2 regions of the Micromonospora sp. CPCC 206060 genome follow, and region 1 is predicted to be linked to the other one. Evidence: predicted binding sites of a transcription regulator. Region 1 holds the regulator's gene; the other holds the start of a gene.
What was found. The regulator HspR, encoded in region 1, represses chaperone genes until heat shock. The targets are predictions, from matches to a motif close to TTGAGTNNNNNNNACTCAA.
Positions count from the first base shown of each region.

Region 2: the regulator HspR is predicted to act here: its motif matches at 1,717-1,735, upstream of lon (endopeptidase La).

Region 1 covers NZ_JBAKHU010000025.1:38,400-47,136, reverse strand. The annotation lists gene V6U90_RS17375 (hypothetical protein) at 1-535, shown strand, start outside; gene V6U90_RS17370 (NACHT domain-containing protein) at 536-3,118, opposite strand; gene V6U90_RS17365 (cation:proton antiporter regulatory subunit) at 3,305-3,805, shown strand; gene V6U90_RS17360 (cation:proton antiporter) at 3,811-5,016, shown strand; partial or broken gene V6U90_RS17355 (hypothetical protein) at 5,252-5,666, shown strand; gene V6U90_RS17350 (hypothetical protein) at 5,829-5,960, opposite strand; gene V6U90_RS17345 (hypothetical protein) at 6,300-6,497, opposite strand; gene V6U90_RS17340 (heat shock protein transcriptional repressor HspR) at 6,636-7,085, opposite strand; gene dnaJ (molecular chaperone DnaJ) at 7,113-8,309, opposite strand; gene grpE (nucleotide exchange factor GrpE) at 8,382-8,737, opposite strand, start outside.
Region 2 covers NZ_JBAKHU010000038.1:266-9,002, forward strand. The annotation lists gene V6U90_RS21650 (DUF2726 domain-containing protein) at 22-936, shown strand; gene V6U90_RS21655 (histone-like nucleoid-structuring protein Lsr2) at 1,169-1,516, opposite strand; gene lon (endopeptidase La) at 1,759-4,104, shown strand; gene V6U90_RS21665 (DoxX family protein) at 4,325-4,696, shown strand; gene V6U90_RS21670 (MarR family winged helix-turn-helix transcriptional regulator) at 4,862-5,338, opposite strand; gene V6U90_RS21675 (DoxX family protein) at 5,442-5,813, shown strand; gene V6U90_RS21680 (DEAD/DEAH box helicase) at 5,864-7,588, opposite strand; gene V6U90_RS21685 (hypothetical protein) at 7,757-7,942, shown strand; gene V6U90_RS21690 (family 43 glycosylhydrolase) at 8,005-8,737, opposite strand, start outside.

The DNA of each region.
Region 1 (8,737 bases):
GGCGGATTTCCGAGCCTTCGCCGGCGCGCTGGAACAACGGATCTGCCGTGACGACCCATTGGCCGTACTGGTCGGGGCGACCGGATTCCAGGAGGCGCAGCAGTATGCGGATGTTCTCGAACGGGGCAACATCACCGTCATCTACGCGTCCTCCACCGACCCGCCCGCATGGATCAACGGTCGCAACAGCCCGCCCGACGGGTTCGGCCCGTTCCACGAGCGATACCAGCAACTCGGCTTCGACAACGCATCGCTGGCCGACGGCTACGCGATCATGTACCACGACGCGCTGGTCAGTGCCGCCCTCGCGATCCGGGTCGCCACCCTGGGCAGCCCCATTCCGAAACCCGCCGACGTGCAGGGGCAGGTGGCGAACCTGACCGGCGCGTACGTGGTCCGGGCCGCCTCCGGGACGTTGTCCTTCGCCGAGCGGGAGGACGGGCGGGCAGCCGGCAAGGTGGTCACCTACCGGCAGGTCGGCCGGAACCGGGCAATCCACCTCCCACCCGACCTGCCGCCGTACCTGACCAGGTAGTCACCCGCCGGTGAGGGCGCCTCCACTCGCGTCCCCGCTGCCGGCCGGCGCCGTTTCGGTGCCGGCCGGCAGCAGCCAGTGCCGGCTCCGCTCGTCGTGGTACACGTCGAGGAACGGGTTGGGCCGCAGGAGATGCACCTGCCGCTCCGGTCCGCGCCGCACCTGAACCCCGAGCAGCGGCAGCGAAAGGCAGCCCTCGGCGGCGACCAGCAGCAGTACGACGGCCCATACCGACGGGGCCAGGGCACCGTCGGGACGGCCGAGATCGACGGCGGCCAGCCCGCCCACCAGTACCGCGAGGGCCAGCAGGACCCAGCCGACGACCCGGTCGGTCCTGCTCCGCTCCAGCAGGTGCAGCCGGATACCGGGCAGGCGTACCGACCCGGTACGGACCCGGTCGGTCTCGATCCTGGCCCAGGCGGAGCGGTCGGCGGCCATCGCCACCAGGAACCGGTTCGGCGCCGGCAACGTGATCGAGAGCTTGTCCGCCCAGCAGAGCAGGGTCACCAGGTTGGACGACAGGTCGAGACCGTTGCGGAACGGGTAGACCTGGCGACGCAACTCGGCGGTGGCGAACGCCGGCTGCTGGGCCGACTGACGCTGCAACTCCGCCCAGGACTGCCTGTCCATGGCGAGGGTCAACAGTCGCTCGACGATCTCCCTGAGGTGCTGGTCCGCGTCCGGGTCCTGGTCGGGTACCCACCCGGCCGCCGCCTGTTCCAGGCACCGCCACAGCGGTTCGACCAGGCGGGCGTCGTCCGGGACGATCGCGATGAGCCGGGTGACCAGGGTCCGGCTGACCGAGGCATCGGGCATGCCGTCCGCCAGCAGCGAGACGATGCCCAGCAGACCCTCGACGTCGCCACCGAGCGCGCTGACCGCGCCCGCCTCGTCGGTGATGTTGCCCAGGCAGCGGTGGATGAGATTCTTCGCAGCGTCCTGGATCTTGGGTCGGGGCGAGGTGGTGGCGGCCAGCAGGGCGGCGAGCGCCGGCAGTCTCAGGTCGGCCCGACCCTGGCTCAGCATGTCGGCCAGCGTGTCCAGGATCGGGAGGGCATCCGAGTCCAGGCAGTCGGCACCGGCCAGGCAACTACCGGCGGTGACCGGGTCGACCATCGCGAGTTCCCGGAGGAACGGGCTGACCGTACGCTGGTCGGCAGCGGCGGTGAAGAAGAGGACGACCTGGCGCCACTCCCGGCTCACCGCACGCTCCCGCAGCAGGCGGGTCCCGTCGTCGCCGGCCCGGAGCAGCTCGGCGGCGACGAGGTGCTCCTGGATCGAACGATGGGCGAACTCGTACGACTGTTCGGTCACCACGCTGAGCAGACCGGACCGGTCGATGATCTCGTCCACGAAGTCGGGCACCTGGTCCGCCGCGACGTTGCGCAACTTCGGTTGCAGCTGCTCGCTCAGCCCGACCATGGCCGCGCGGTCGAAGGGGCCGAACCCGGTGGGCCCCTCGGCCAGTTCGAGACTGAACTCCTGAAGCAGGCGCTGCTTGTCGTCCCGGAAGAACCGGTTCGCGCCGCCCCGGTCCCCGCCGTGCCGCCCGTGCCGGCCCAGCATCTCGCGGATCATGGCGTCGTACAGTTCGGCGATAGAGTGCGGGATCTCGAAGGCCTCCCGCGATGCGTAGAGGCCGACCGACATCGAGAGCACCAGCGGATTGCGGTGCAGGTGCAACGCCCGGGCCGCGCGGACCGCGGCCAGGAAGTACTCGGGACCGTCGACTCGCCGGAACCGGTCCCGGAACCGGTGGAGATAGTCCACGATCTCCGCGTCGCGCAGCGGTGCCAACGCGTAGACCCGGTCGGCCGCGAACGGGCTCGGCGACGCCACCCAGTCGTCCCGGACCCGGAGAAAGTTGTGGTGCCGGCAGGTGATGAAGAACCGGGCGTTCACCGTGGGCAGTTCGGGGCTGAGGTTCCGGGTGAACCGGTGGACCTCGTCACGCACCGCCTGGTAGTCGTCCGGGTTGACCTCGTCCAGGCCGTCGAGCAGCACCACGCACCGGTTCTGCTGCAACGTCTGCGCCAGGAACCGCCGGGACTCCTCCCCGGTCAGGCCGACGTTGGCGTTGAGCACCCGCTCCAGGAGATAGCCGTCCAACGTGCCACCCTGGCGGAGCAGACCGGCCAGGACCCGGACCGGTACGAAGAACGGGATCTCCCGGGGTCGTCGCCGCCTCGACCCGCCGGCCGGGTCCCGCAGCAGGGACACCCCGTACGCCATCAGCATGGTGGTCTTCCCCGAACCGGCGTCCCCCACCACGATCGCCCGCGCCACGTTCAGGTCGGCGACCGTGACCGTCGCGCCGACGGCGTGCTCCGGTTCGGGCAGCTCCTGCACGAATGACAGCGGTATGTAGGTGCGGTCGAGTTCGAGCCGCTCAGCCGAATCCAGGTAGGGGTTCCAGTACGTGCCGTACTGCTCGACGAACCACCGGATGTACCGGTGACCGGGGTTTCCCCGCCGGATGCTCCGCAGCTTCGCGAAGAGCCACGAGCCGATGAGGGCGAGCGCCGTCAGGATGCCGATGAGCGTCTCGATGTCCTCCAGGAAGGCGGGCAGTACGACGGACACGCGGTCTCCTCAGGGCTACACGGGAACCATGCGGTCTACGCCGATCTCTTCGACGTGCCCCAAGTATCTCCATGCGCCGCTGGATTAATCGGCCCTGCGTAACCGCGGATTCCACCTGCGTAACCGCCGGACCTGCGGGCCCGTCCACCGGGATCGGTGTGATCCCTCCGCCGGTACCTTGGAGTGGTGAGAGTACGTGTTGAACAGACCGCCCTACCCGGGATCGGAGTGCGTCATGATCTGGTGACCGAGTCCGGTCGCCGGATCGGCGTGGTGTCCCACCGCAACGGACGCCGCGACCTCGTGCTGTACGACCGGGACGACCCGGACGCCTGCACCGCCGACATCCCGTTGACCGACGACGAGGCGGAGGCTCTCGCCGACATCCTCGGCGCCTCGCTGATGCTCGGACAGCTCTCCGGGCTGCGCCAGCAGGCTGCCGGCCTGCTCACCGAACAGATCGCCATCCCGGCCGGGTCGGCGTACGTCGGCCGCAAGCTCGGTGACACCAAGGTGCGTACCCGGACCAGTGCCTCCATCGTCGCGGTGCTCCGCGACCGGGAGGTCATCGTCTCGCCCGACCCGTCGTTCCGCTTCGAGGCCGGCGATGTCGTGGTCGTGGTCGGTACCCGCAAGGGGCTCGACGGCGCCACCGCCATCTTCGCCGACTCCGACCCGGACGGCTGACGCGTATGCACGAAACCACCATCCTGCTGATCGAAGTCGGTGCACTCCTGCTGGGACTCGGCCTACTCGGCCGGCTCAGCCGCCGGATCGGGCTCTCCCCGATCCCGCTCTACCTCCTCGCCGGGCTGGCCTTCGGGCACGGCGGTCTGCTGCCGCTCACTGCCAGCGAGGAGTTCTTCGCCGTCGGTGCCGAGATCGGCGTGATCCTGCTGCTGCTCATGCTCGGTCTGGAGTACTCGGCCGGCGAACTGGTCGGCAACCTGCGCGCCGCAGCCCCGGCCGGGCTGATCGACGCCCTGCTCAACGCCCTGCCGGGCGCGGCGTTCGCGCTGCTGCTCGGCTGGGGTTGGGTCGCGGCCGTGGTGCTGGCCGGCATCACCTGGGTCTCCTCGTCCGGGGTGATCGCCAAGGTCCTCGCCGACCTGGGCCGGCTCGGTAACCGGGAGACCCCGGTGGTCCTGTCGGTGCTGGTGATCGAGGACCTGGCGATGGCCCTGTACCTGCCGCTGGTGACCGCGTTGCTGGCCGGTACCGGTCTGGTCGGTGGCAGTCTCGCGCTCGGTATCGCGGTCTTCACCGTGGTGCTGGTGCTGGTCGTGGCCATCCGGTACGGGCACTTCATCTCGGCGATGCTCTCTGCGAAGGACGCCGAGGCACTGCTGCTCGGCGTCCTCGGGCTGACCCTGCTGGTCGCCGGTATCGCCCAGAAGCTCCAGGTCTCGGCGGCGGTCGGCGCGTTCCTGGTCGGCATCGCGCTCTCCGGGCCGGTCGCACACCACGCGACCGAGCTGCTCACCCCGCTGCGGGACCTGTTCGCCACGGTCTTCTTCGTCTTCTTCGGGCTGGCCACCGACCCCCGGGAGATCCCCCCGGTGCTGTTGCCCGCCCTCGCGCTGGCCATCCTCACCATGGCGACGAAGACGCTCACCGGGTACCTGGCAGCCCGACGGGTCGGTATCGCGGTGCCGGGACGCTGGCGTGCCGGCCTCGCACTGGTACCCCGGGGAGAGTTCTCCATCGTCATCGCAGGACTGGCCGTGGCCGCCGGCAGTGTGGAACCGCAACTGGCTCCGCTCGCCGCGACCTACGTGCTGATCACGGTGGTGACCGGTCCGCTGCTGGCCCGGGTACCGGACCTGGCCTGGTTCAAGAGTTGGCTCCGGCAGCGGGCGGCGGCCCGCGCCGCCGTACCGGTGGTCTCGCCGGAGTAGCGGACCTCCCGGGCCGCTCCCGCGTGCCCACTCGGCCCCACCCGGGCCGAACCCTCCCGCTGGCTGCCCTGACCTGCCCGTACGGCCAGGTCAGGGCGTCCAACGGCTGATGCGAATCCGATCGTCGTGCACTTCCCCCGGCTGCCCGTACCGGGTTACGGTGGCGCCGCAGCAGCTGGTCCTGCGGATGTTGGGTGTCCTGCCCGCGCGGCCACGAGCGAGAGGGTCTGCATCGGTGAGCGTGCCGCAGTCCGCGTTCCGCGGCTTCGCCAACCCGGTCGACCCCTCCCCGGCCGAGCTGCGCGCCTGGGCGTACCAACCCGATTCGGTCCCGTTGCAGGCAATGCCGCCGGACTGGGACCTGCTGGTGGCCGGTGACCAGCTGGTGCAGACCCTCTTCGAGCTGGCGATGGATCCCGCCTGCCCGGCCCGCCGGTTCGCCCTGCACTGCCTCTACATCTACGCCGCGGACGGCAGCGCATCCCAAACGACGCTTCCGTAAGCTGGTCGAGCAGGCCGAGCGGCACGGCGACGAGCTGATGACGACCTGGGCGCACAACAGCCGGGTACTGCTGGCCCGTCCGGACCTGTTCAACTATTACGACTGGTGCGAGGGCGGTCTGGTCCGCCAGGAACGCCGGATCGGTTAGCCGACGCCGCCACAGGACGGCGGCGGTCACCTGGTTTTCCCCGGGACACGATCCACTTCGCCGATCACCCGGCCCACCAGCCTGATCCAATATGGAGTCCGGACTCCGCAGGGAGCCGGCGACCGGAGAGGGGCGCTGGCGCCCGCGCCGTACCCCGGCCGGTCAGATCGCGGCGATGCCCCGGACCGGGACGGCTGCGGCCCGGCGCAGCTCCGCGATGAGCTGCGCCGGGTCGGCGTTGAAAAGCCCGGCCGACTGGTCCGGTTCACCGGCCAGGGTCATCAGGGCATTCATGATCGCGCCGACCGGCGCACCCACCATGGCCGCCGCGCCGACCGGGTCCAGCTCGTCGGGGTACGCCGCGTTGCGCCAACTTTGCTCTGCTTCAGCGACGGCTACAGAGAGGCCCGCTCAGTGTTGCCTCCGCTGAAGCAGGGCAAAGCATCGGGCTGAGGAAGAGCGGAGCCGTCAGGCCGAGGAGAAGCGGAGCCCAGCCGGGGGATGGGAGCGGCGGGTCGGTCCAGCCGGCCAGGGTGTGGCGTAGCCCTCACCGTCCGGTCGGCAGGAAGCCGCACAGAACGGGCCGGGACCCCCCGTGGATCCCGGCCCGCCCGTCTCGGCACCCGCCGCAGATCAGCGGGCGGATTTCCCGCCCTGGCTCTCCTGCGCAGGCTGCCGTGCCTGGTCCTGCCCTTTGCCGACCTGGTCGGTCTGGTCGGTGAGCCGGCCGCCCGAGAGTTGGTCGAACTTCTCCTTGACCGTGTCCGCGACCTTGCCCAGTTGGTCTTCGGCCTTCTCGGCGATCTTCCTGGCCTGTTCGGATCCAGCCATCACCCCTCCTCGCCGAGCCCCCATTAGGCCTGAATTAGGTGCTTTGAAGCTGAATTAAGGCTACCCGACGGGGAGACGTCGGCGGACCGGAATCCGGGAGCGCCGCGACAGCCAGGCCGCCGCTGCGGACGGAGTCGGTCAGCCCCGACCGTCCCCGGTGGGCCGGGTCTGCCGCCACACCACCATGGCGGTCGAGGTGCGGGTGGTCGGAACGAGATCCCGTCGGGGGAAGGCCGAGATCGACTCCAGTTCGGCGATCCGCCGGTACGCGGCGTCCAGCTCCGCCTCCAACCGGGCGACCCGCTGCTGGGCCTGCTCCAGCAGCCGTTCCAGCCCGATGATCCGCTTGATGCCGGCGAGGTTGACCCCGTCGTCCTGACTCAGCCGCTGCACCTCACGCAGCAGTATCACGTCCCGCACGCTGTACCGGCGACCGCCGCCGGCCGCCCGGCCGGCCTGCACCAGGCCGAGCCGGTCGTACTGGCGCAACGTCTGCGGGTGCATCCCCGCCATTCGGGCCGCCACCGAGATCATCAGTACCTTGGCCTCGTACGCCGGGTCCGATGAACCGACGAACTCCTCCGCCATCCTGGTCACCTCCGCCTGCACCGACCGTCAGTTGAACCGACGCAACCGCGCGTCCAGATGTTCCCGCGAAGCAGCCGGCGAGTGCTCGGCGAACGTCTCCAACGCCGCCCGCGCCTCGTCCGACACCCGCGCCGGAACGACCACGTCCAGGGTCACCAGCAGGTCACCGGCCTGCCCGTCCTTGCGGGCGACACCCTTGCCCCGGGCCCGCAGCACCCGGCCGCTCGGGGTACCCGGTGGCACCCGCAGGGTCACCGCGCCGTCCATGGTCGGCACCCGCAGATCCACCCCGAGTACCGCCTCCGCGAACGTGATCGGGACGGTGAGGGTCAGATCGTCACCACTGCGCCCGAACAGCTCGTCGGGGCGTACCTTGACCATGACGAACAGGTCGCCGGCCGGTCCGCCCCGGTCGCCCGGTTCACCCCGGCCGGCCAGCCGGATGCGCTGCCCATCGGCCACCCCGGCCGGGAAGCGCACGTTGAGGGTCCGAGTCTTGGTCACCCCGCCGGTACCGTGGCACTCCGGGCACTTCTCCTCGACCACCGTGCCCACGCCCTGGCACTCCCGGCACGGCTCAGAGAAGCTGAACGAACCCTGGTTGCGGGTCACCACCCCGGACCCGTGACACTGCGGGCAGGTCTTCGGCCGGGTACCCGGCTTGGCGCCGTCACCGTGACAGGTGTCGCAGACCCCCGCTGCGCGCAGCGTCAGCGGAACCGTGACCCCGCGTACCGCGTCGCCGAAGTCGAGCACCACCTCGGCCTCGACATCCCGCCCCCGGGCCGGACCTCGGGTCCGACCGGGACCGGGACCGGCACCACCGGTGAAGAGCGAGCTGAACAGGTCGGAGAAGCCGGCACCACCGCCCGCACCAGCGAACCCGCCACGCGGCTGCGCCCCGGCACCGCCGAACAGGTCGGAGACGTCGAACGGAACCCCGCCCGGACCGCCGGCACCCCGGGCGTTCCGCCGGAACGCACCGGAGCCGAAGAGCGAGCGCATCTCGTCGTACTCCCGACGCTTACGCTCGTCGGCCAGCACGTCGTACGCCTCGGAGGCGGCCTTGAACCGCTCCTCGGCCGGCGTGTCACCCGGGTTGTGGTCCGGATGCGACTCGCGCGCGATCTTCCGGTACGCCTTCTTGATCTCATCAGGGGTGGCGGACTTACCCACCCCCAGTACGGCGTAGAAGTCCTTTTCCAGCCAGTCCTTGGAACTCACCGGTCCACCCCCTCCCGATTCGCGTGGTCGAGGTGCCCGCCCGACGGGGTGGGCACCTCGACCACGACGGTGCTATTCCGGATCGGCAACCGCGACCATCGCGGGCCGCAGCAACCGGTCGCCGAGGGAGTAGCCCCGGCGCATGACCTGGACGCAGGTCGGCTCGGTCACCTCGGCGGAGGTCTGGTGCGCCACCGCCTCGTGCCGGGTGGGGTCGAACGGGTCGCCCTGCTCACCGAACACGGTCAACCCGAACTTGCCGAGGGCGCTGGTGAGCTGCTCGGCCACCGTGCCGAACGGCCCGACCAGGTCGCCGTGCTCCCGGGCCCGGTCCAGGTCGTCCAGGATCGGCAGCAGCGCGGAGAGCACCTGACCGGTGGTCTGCTCCGCGGCCACGGCCCGGTCCCGATCCACCCGCTTGCGGTAGT
Region 2 (8,737 bases), on a different contig from region 1:
CGGACGACGGAACAGGTAAGGATGACGGCAACCGGTAACGGCGGGGGCGGCTTTCTGCGCCCGCTGGTGATGTCCGGTCCGGCGGGTGACGGTGGCACCCCCGGCCGGGGTTTCGAACGCGGCGACTGGGTGGTGCTGCCCGATCAGTCGCTCGGCGCGTTGGTGCACGCCCGGCCCCCGGAGGTGACCGGAAGCCAGTGGAACACCGCTATCCGGACCCGGTACGACTTCGTCGCCTGTGATCGGCGTACCGGTCGGCCGGTCTTCGCCGTCGAGCTGTCGGACCCGGACACCACCGGCACCGGCCGCTCCGGCGGTGCCGAGCGGGCCGACCGGATGCGGACGGCGGTCTGCGACGCGGTCGGCTTGGAGGTGCTGCGGATCGTCTCACCGATCCTGCGCCCGGCCGGTGTGGGACGACGAATCGTCGAGTACCTGCTCGACGCACGCAGCTACGCGACAGCCGTGCGGGACGCCGTCGACCCGACCGACCCGCTCGCCGAACCGGCGGTCGGCTACCGGGACATCATCGGGCGACTGCCCGACGGGCGGGACGGGTTCGTCAACGATCTCGGCGCGCTGGCCCGGGCGGCGGCGGTCGACGCGTACGTCTCCCGCCGGCTCACCGATCCGATCCTGCGCGGCCTGTACGTGCACTGGGTGGACGGCCCGGCCGAGGGATGGGGCTGGGTGGAGGTGGGGGAGGGGCGCTGCCTCTTCGAGCGGGTGCTGCTCTGGCCGCACCGGTTCTCCTGCGGGGTGCCCCCGGAGCGGCTCGCCGAGGATCTGGCCGCAGTGGCGATCGGGGAGCGGCTACGGTCCGCCGATCCGGTGCCGGACGACCGGGCCGAGGTCGCCCGGCGCTTCACGGAACTGGGTCGGCGACGGGCCGAGCTGGTCGGCGGGTTCGCCTTCGACCACCTCAGCTTCGGCTGACCGGCGGGCGCTGCCCGTTCCGGCTGACCGGCGGGGCGTCCGGCCGGGGTGGATCGGCCGGGTGGCAACGTTTCGCCGCAGATCTGCCGGGTTTCGACAACGGGTTCCGCGTCGAGCCGCAGCGTTAACCGGGGAAAGCGCACGTGTCCTACGGGCCCGGCGCGCGAAATGACGGCCGGGCCGGCAGGCAGGCGGGCGGACGTGGTGGACGGGCAACGTCCGCCCGGGTGGCTCAGCGGCTCTTGTAGGCGGCGACCACGTTGGCCGGGATGCGGCCCCGGGCCGAGATCTCGAACCCGTTCTCGGCGGCCCATTCCCGGATCGCCCGGTTCTGGTCGCGGTCAATCGGTGTGGTGCCCGGTCGGCTGGCTGTGCGGGCTGGTCGGGAGGGGCTGATGCCGCCCCGGCCGATGCGGCTGCCCGCGTTGATGTACGGGTCGAGGGCCTTCCGCAGCAGGCCGGCATTCTGGTCGGACAAATCAATGGTGTAGTTGACCCCGTCGATGCCGAACTCGACGGTCCGATCGGCTTTTCCGCCGTCCAGGTCGTCGGTGAGGACGGTGATTACTTTCCTTGCCATATGTGGTTACTCCCTGTGTAACGTAGCTGTGGTTGTTAGTTTCGCCTATCGCGGCCGGAATTCGCAACAATTCCCGGAAGGTGGCCGGTAATTCCTGGCAGAATGGCGGGTCATTCGCGTTCCGGAAGCGCCGTCGACCCCCGCCCCACCCTTGCCCGTGACCCGGCTCACACTCAGGAACAAGGTCGCCGGCCGCGAACTTGAGTCGTACACGCTCAAGTTCGACTGATGGCAGGTGTGCGATGGCAACTCTTCCGGTTCTGCCCCTGACCGACGCCGTGCTGCTGCCCGGCATGGTCGTCCCGGTGACCCTCGACCCCACCACCCAGGCGGCCGTCGACGCCGCCCGCGCCAGCGGTGACAACCAGGTCATCGCCGTACCCCGGGTCGACGGTGAATATGGCTCCGTCGGCGTGACCGCCACTATCGAGAAGGTCGGCCGGCTGCCCAGCGGCGAGCCGGCCGCCGTGGTCCGGGGTCTGACCCGGGCCCGGATCGGCTCTGGCGTACCCGGCCCCGGCGCCGCGCTCTGGGTCGAGGCGCACCCGGTCGACGAACCCGCCCCGGCGGGACGGGCCCGCGAACTGGCCCGCGAGTACCGCGCCCTGGTCACCTCGGTGCTCCAGCAGCGGGGTGCCTGGCAGGTCATCGACGCCATGGAGCGGATGACCGACCTGGGCGAACTCGCCGACTCGGCCGGCTACGCGCCCTGGCTCACCCTGGCCCAGAAGACCGAACTGCTCGCCGCGCCCGATGTCACCGCCCGCCTGGAACTGCTCGTCGGCTGGGTCCGCGAGCACCTCGCCGAGCAGGAGGTCACCGAGCGGATCAACACCGATGTCCGGGAGGGACTGGAGAAGTCCCAACGGGAGTTCCTGCTCCGCCAGCAACTCGCCGCGATCCGCAAGGAACTCGGCGAGGACGAGCCGGACGGCTCCGCCGACTACCGGGCCCGGGTGGAGTCCGCCGATCTGCCGGAGAAGGTCCGCGAGGCGGCCCTGCGCGAGGTCGGACGGCTGGAACGGGCCAGCGACGCCTCACCGGAGGCGGGCTGGATCCGTACCTGGCTGGACACCGTGCTGGAGATGCCGTGGACCACGCGTACCGAGGACAACACCGACCTCGACGCGGCCCGCGCGGTGCTCGACGCCGACCACGCCGGCCTGGCCGACGTGAAGGACCGCATCCTCGAGTACCTCGCGGTGCGTAACCGGCGGGCGGCCCGCAACCTCGGGGTGGTCGGCGGCCAGGGCTCCGGCGCGGTGCTCGCGCTGGCCGGACCGCCCGGGGTCGGTAAGACCAGCCTCGGCGAGTCGGTCGCCCGTGCGCTCGGCCGGAAGTTCGTCCGGGTCTCCCTCGGCGGGGTCCGGGACGAGGCGGAGATCCGGGGTCACCGGCGCACCTACGTCGGGGCGCTGCCCGGCCGGATCGTCCGCGCCCTGCGCGAGGCCGGCTCGATGAACCCGGTGGTGCTCCTCGACGAGGTGGACAAGCTCTCCGCCGGCTACGCCGGTGACCCGGCCGCCGCCCTGCTGGAGGTGCTCGACCCGGCGCAGAACCACACCTTCCGCGACCACTACCTGGAGGTCGACCTCGACCTGTCCGACGTGCTCTTCCTGGCCACCGCCAACGTGGTGGAGACCATCCCGGGTCCGCTGCTGGACCGGATGGAACTGGTCACCCTGGACGGCTACACCGAACAGGAGAAGGTCGCCATCGCCCGCGACCACCTGCTGCCGCGCCAGCGGGAGCGGGCCGGCCTGACCGTCGACGAGGTCACCGTCACCGAGGCGGCGCTCGCCCGGATGGCCGGCGAGTACACCCGGGAGGCCGGCGTGCGGCAGCTGGAACGGGCCATCGCCCGGGTGCTGCGCAAGGTCGCGGTCACCCTGGCCGGCAACCCCGATCCGGTACGCGTCGACGCCGACGACCTGTCGGCGTACCTGGGGCGGCCGAGGTTCACCCCGGAGTCGGCGGAACGGACCGCGGTGCCCGGCGTCGCCACCGGGCTCGCCGTCACCGGGGCCGGTGGGGATGTGCTCTTCGTCGAGGCGACCAGCATGGACGGTGAGCCGGGGCTGACCCTGACCGGCCAGCTCGGTGAGGTGATGCGGGAGTCGGCGCAGATCGCCCTGTCGTACCTGCGGGCCAACGGGCGTGCCCTGGGGCTGGACCCGAACGCGCTGGCCGGGCGGCGGATCCACCTGCACGTCCCGGCGGGCGCGGTGCCCAAGGACGGCCCGAGTGCGGGCATCACCATGGTCACCGCGCTGGCCTCGCTCGCCTCCGGCCGGCCGGTACGCCCCGAGTTCGGGATGACCGGCGAGGTGACCCTGGCCGGTCGGGTACTCCCGATCGGTGGGGTCAAGCAGAAGCTGCTCGCCGCGCACCGGGCCGGACTGACCGAGGTGATCATCCCGGCGCGCAACGAGCCGGACCTGGACGACCTGCCGGCCGAGGTACGCGCGGAACTGACCGTGCACACCCTCGCCGACGTCGCCGACGTCCTCGCCCTGGCGCTACGCCCCGCCGACGCCGACACCCTCGGCGCCCCCGGCGGGTCCGGACCGGCCCTCGCCGCCGCCTGACCCACCCGTCCCGGCGGCTGCCCGACCCACCCGCTGCCGACCGTTGATCATGGACTTGTGGTGGCCCTTTTGGTGCTACTCGTGGCATTTGCGGGGCACCACAAGTCCATGATCGGCGAGGTTGTGTTGCTCCGATGACGGATCCGTGGACGGCTCAGGTGGCCAGCCGTAGCCTGCTGCTGACGATCAGCTGACGCCGGTGCCGGGGAGGGAACGCGGGGTGAACGTCCTGCTGTGGATCGTGCAGATCGGGATCGCCGTGGCCTTCACCAGCGCCGGCCTGGTCAAGCTCACCCAGTCGGTGGCGAAGCTGCGCGACGGTATGCCCTGGGCGCGGGCTGTACCGGGGTTCGCCGTGCGGGCCCTCGGTGCCGTCGAGCTGCTCACCGCCATCGGTCTGGTCGTGCCGGCCGCCACCGGGACCGCCTCGGTACTCACCCCGGTGGCGGCCCTCGTCGTCGTGCTCATCATGATCGGCTCGGTACCGGTCTTCGCCGGGACGGGTGACCGGGTGGCGATCGCACTAAGCCTGCTGGTGCTGGTCCTGGCGGCCCTGGTCGCCTGGGCCCGGTTCGGTCCGTATCCGGTCTGAGCCGGTGTCGGGCCGGAAGTCCGGTCGCGCGCCGTGCCGGCCGCCAGCCAGGTCCGGCCGTCAGTCGGGTCCGGCCGTCAGTCGGGTCCGGCCGTCAGTCGGGTCCGGCCGTCAGTGGGGCCTGACCGTCAGCCGGCCAGTCGGGTCCGGCCGTCAGTGGGCCGGTCAGCAGGCTGACCCTGGACAGGGTGGGTCGAGGCGGGCCAGCAGTGCGGTGCAGATCTCGTCGAGCTGGGACTGCTGGGTCGGGGTCAGCGCGTCGAAGACCAGCGACCGGACCTGGGCCACGTGACCGGGGGCGGCAGCCACCACCTTGTCGTACCCGGCGTCGGTCAGCACCGCGCGCCATCCCCGGCCGTCGCCCTCGGCGCGTTCCCGCCGGACCCAGCCCTGCCGTTCCAGCCGCCCGATCAGGTGGGACAGCCGCGACTGTGATCCGTTGACCAGGGCGGCCAGCTCGCTCATCCGCCGGGACCGGCCGGGCGTCTCGGAGAGCATGGCCAGTACCCCGTACCCGAACTGGGTCAGATCGGCGTCACGCTGCAACTGCGCGTCGAACTCGGCCGGCAGCAGGGTCAGGACCGCGACCAGTCGTCGCCAGAGCTGCTGCTCGTCCTGGTCCAGCCACCGGGTCGGTTCCATGCCGTCAGCATACCGTTTACTTGACGCTTCAAGTACCTGCACCTAGGGTGTCCTTGAACCTTCAAGTATCTCCGTGTGCCCATCCCTCCTTGGAGACGACATCATGAACACCCTGCTGTGGATCGTGCAGATCCTGCTGGCCCTGGTCTTCGCTGCTGCCGGCCTGGTCAAGCTCAGCCAGTCGAAGGAGCAACTCCGTACCAAGATGGCCTGGGTCGACGCGGTCCCGGCGGGGGCGGTCAAGGCGCTGGGCGCGGTCGAGGTGCTCGCCGCGATCGGGCTGATCCTGCCCGCACTCACCGGGATCGCTCCGGTGCTCACCCCGCTCGCCGCCGTCGGGCTGGTCGTCGTGATGATCGGCGCGATCGTGGTGCACGCCCGCGTCCGGGAGTACCCGGCGATCGGCGCCAACGTCGTCCTGCTGCTCCTGGCGGCGCTGGTCGCCTGGGGCCGCTTCGGCCCGTACGCCTTCTGACAGTCGATGGCGGGGGCGACCCGGTGCCCGGGCCGCCCCCCGCCGACGGCTCAGTGCTCCCGGTCGCGATCCCGGCGGACGGTGACCTTGCGGCCCTTGATGGTGCTGCCGCGCAGCCCTTCGATCACGTCGTTCGCGGCGGCGTGGGGGACCTCGACCAGCGAGAACCGGTCGGCGATCTCGATCGAGCCGATGTCCCGGCCGCGCACCTGGGTCTCCCCGGTGATCGCGCCCACCAGATCCTGCGGACGCACCCCGGCCCGCCGGCCCAACCCGATGAACAGGCAGGTCATGCCACCCGGCCGGGGCCGGCCGCCGCCGCGCCGGTCGTCCCGGCCACCGGTCTCCCGCCGGGGCCGGGCCTCCCGCTCGGCGCGGAGCGCAACCTGCGGGATCTCCTCCTCGTCCACGGTGACCCCGGCCGACTCGTGTGCCAGCTTCACCGCGGCGAGGGCCACCTCCATCACGTCGAACTCGTCGGTGAGGGTCTCCACGATCACCCGGAACGGCTCGAGATCGTCCTCCAGCAGGCTCTCGTGCAACGCGGCCCGGGTCGACTCCAGCCGCCGGGTCCGCAGGTCGGCCACGGTCGGTATCCGTTCGATCGAGATCCGCTGCCCGGTGACCCGCTCGATGGTCTTGAGCATCCGGTGTTCCCGGGGCTCGGCCAGGGTGATTGCCACCCCCTGCCGGCCGGCCCGACCGACCCGGCCGATCCGGTGCACGTACGACTCCGGCGCCGACGGCACGTCGTAGTTGACCACGTGGGTGAGCTGCTCGATGTCCAGCCCACGGGCGGCCACGTCGGTGGCCACCAGCAGGTCCGCCGTGCCGGCGCGCAACCGGCCCATCACCCGGTCCCGCTGCTCCTGGCTCATCCCGCCGTGCAGCGCCTCGGCCCGGTAGCCCCGGCCGTTCATCGTCTCGGTCAGCCGGTCCACCTCCTCCCGGCTACGGCAGAACACGATCGCCGCGGTCGGCGACTCCACGTCCAGCACCCGGCCGAGGGCAGCCGGCTTGTACGCCCGCGCCACCACGTACGCGCTCTGCCGCACCAGCGGCGCCTCACCGGAGACCGGTGCCGGGCGACCGATCTCGATGCGGACCGGTTCGCGCAGGTGCTGCCGGGCCATCCCGTCGATCCGGGCCGGCATCGTCGCCGAGAAGAGCACCGTCTGCCGCTGCTCGGGCGCGTGGGTCAGGATCGCCTCGATGTCCTCGGCGAAGCCCATGTCGAGCATCTCGTCGGCCTCGTCCAGCACCACCGTCGCCAGTCCGCCGAGGCGCAGCGTGCCCCGGGAGATGTGGTCCAGGGCCCGGCCCGGGGTGGCCACCACCACGTCCACCCCACTGTCCAGGGCGCGTAGCTGCCGGCCGATCGGCTGGCCGCCGTAGATCGGCAGCACCCGGACGCCGAGCTGCCGTCCGTACCGGTGGAACGCCTCGGAGACCTGCACCGCCAGTTCCCGGGTCGGCACCAGGACCAGCGCCACCGGATCACCGGTGGGTCGCTCCGCCGGCAGTTGGTGCAGCATGGGCAGCGCGAATGCCGCGGTCTTGCCGGTCCCGGTGGCAGCCTGGCCCAGCAGGTCGCCCCCGGCGATCAGCGGCGGGATCGCCTCCCGCTGGATCGGGGTCGGCTCCTCGTAGCCGAGGGCGCCCAGCGCGTCCAGCAGCTCGGCCCGTAACCCCAGATCGGCGAAGCTGGTGGTGTCGTCGTCGGTGTTTACCGGGGTGCTGGTCGGCGGATCGGGCCGTACGCTTTCGGAACTCATACCCGCAAGCTTTCCATCCCGCGATCGACGCGTTCCGCCGACCGCTCACCTGGCCGGTGCATGCCGGCGTGCGAGTGCCGGGAAGCCCTACCTTAGTGCTCCCGGTTCTGGCGCCGAGGGGCACGACGACATCGTGACCGATCAACAGATCCACGGCAGTCCCGGCGGGTGGACTACCGGCTGTCGTTGGGGGAGGGCAACGCCCGGATCACCGGCCGGTCCGCCTCCGTCGACGGCCGGGTTCCGCTGGAACGGCTGCTGACCGCCGCCGCTGGAACGGCTGCTGACCACCGCCGCCGGTGCGGCGGTGTGGGCACCCGGCACCGCGTGACGCACCGCGTGCCGGCCCGGTGAGCTGACAGGTGTTAAGAAGGGCCCCCTGTACAACGGAAAGCGTTAACAAGGGGCCCTTCCTTCTATCGGTACATGCGGAGGTAGTCGAACTCGGCGGTCACCGCCGGTTCGGTGCCGCCGTGCGCGACCAGCCCGATGCGCGGGGTGGTACCGGCCGGGAAGGTCCACACCCCGGACCAGGTCCAGTGCGTACCGTCCCGGCTGGACCCGGCCCGGAACTCGTGTTCGCCGTTGACCGGGTCGACCCGGTGGGCCAGCCGGAGCCAGGTCGTGGTGGCCGGGGCGCCGCCGATGTTCCCGCCGTACGCCAGCCCGTCGCCGAACGGCAGCTCGTAGCCGTACTCGACCTGCCGGGTGTTCCAGATGGCCACCTGGCTCAGCCGGGCGAACCGGTCGTCGTCGACGTACGCCACCAGACCGGCCTGCTGGTAGTTACGGACCGTCTCCTCGCCCAGGTCCAGGGTCAGCCTCGTCTCCACCACGTAGTCGCCGTCCGGCGTGTCGCGCAGCAGCACGCCGGCGGTGTTGCCCGACCCGACCAGGTCGGCTGACTGCACCGGCCAGCGCAGCGCGCCACCGGCCACGGTGACCTGGCCGTCCGGGCGGACCCACTGCCAGCCGGCGCCGACCGTGTTGCCGTCGAACTCGTCGGAGTACGCCGGCAGCAGCCCGCCGACCCGTGGCGGGGGTACCGCCCGGCGGACCGGCTGGTGCAGCCGTGCGGCACTGACGTTGTCGAACTCGGCCGGGCCGTCGGCCTGTACCCCGACCGGTCCGGCGACCGGCCGGTCCAGG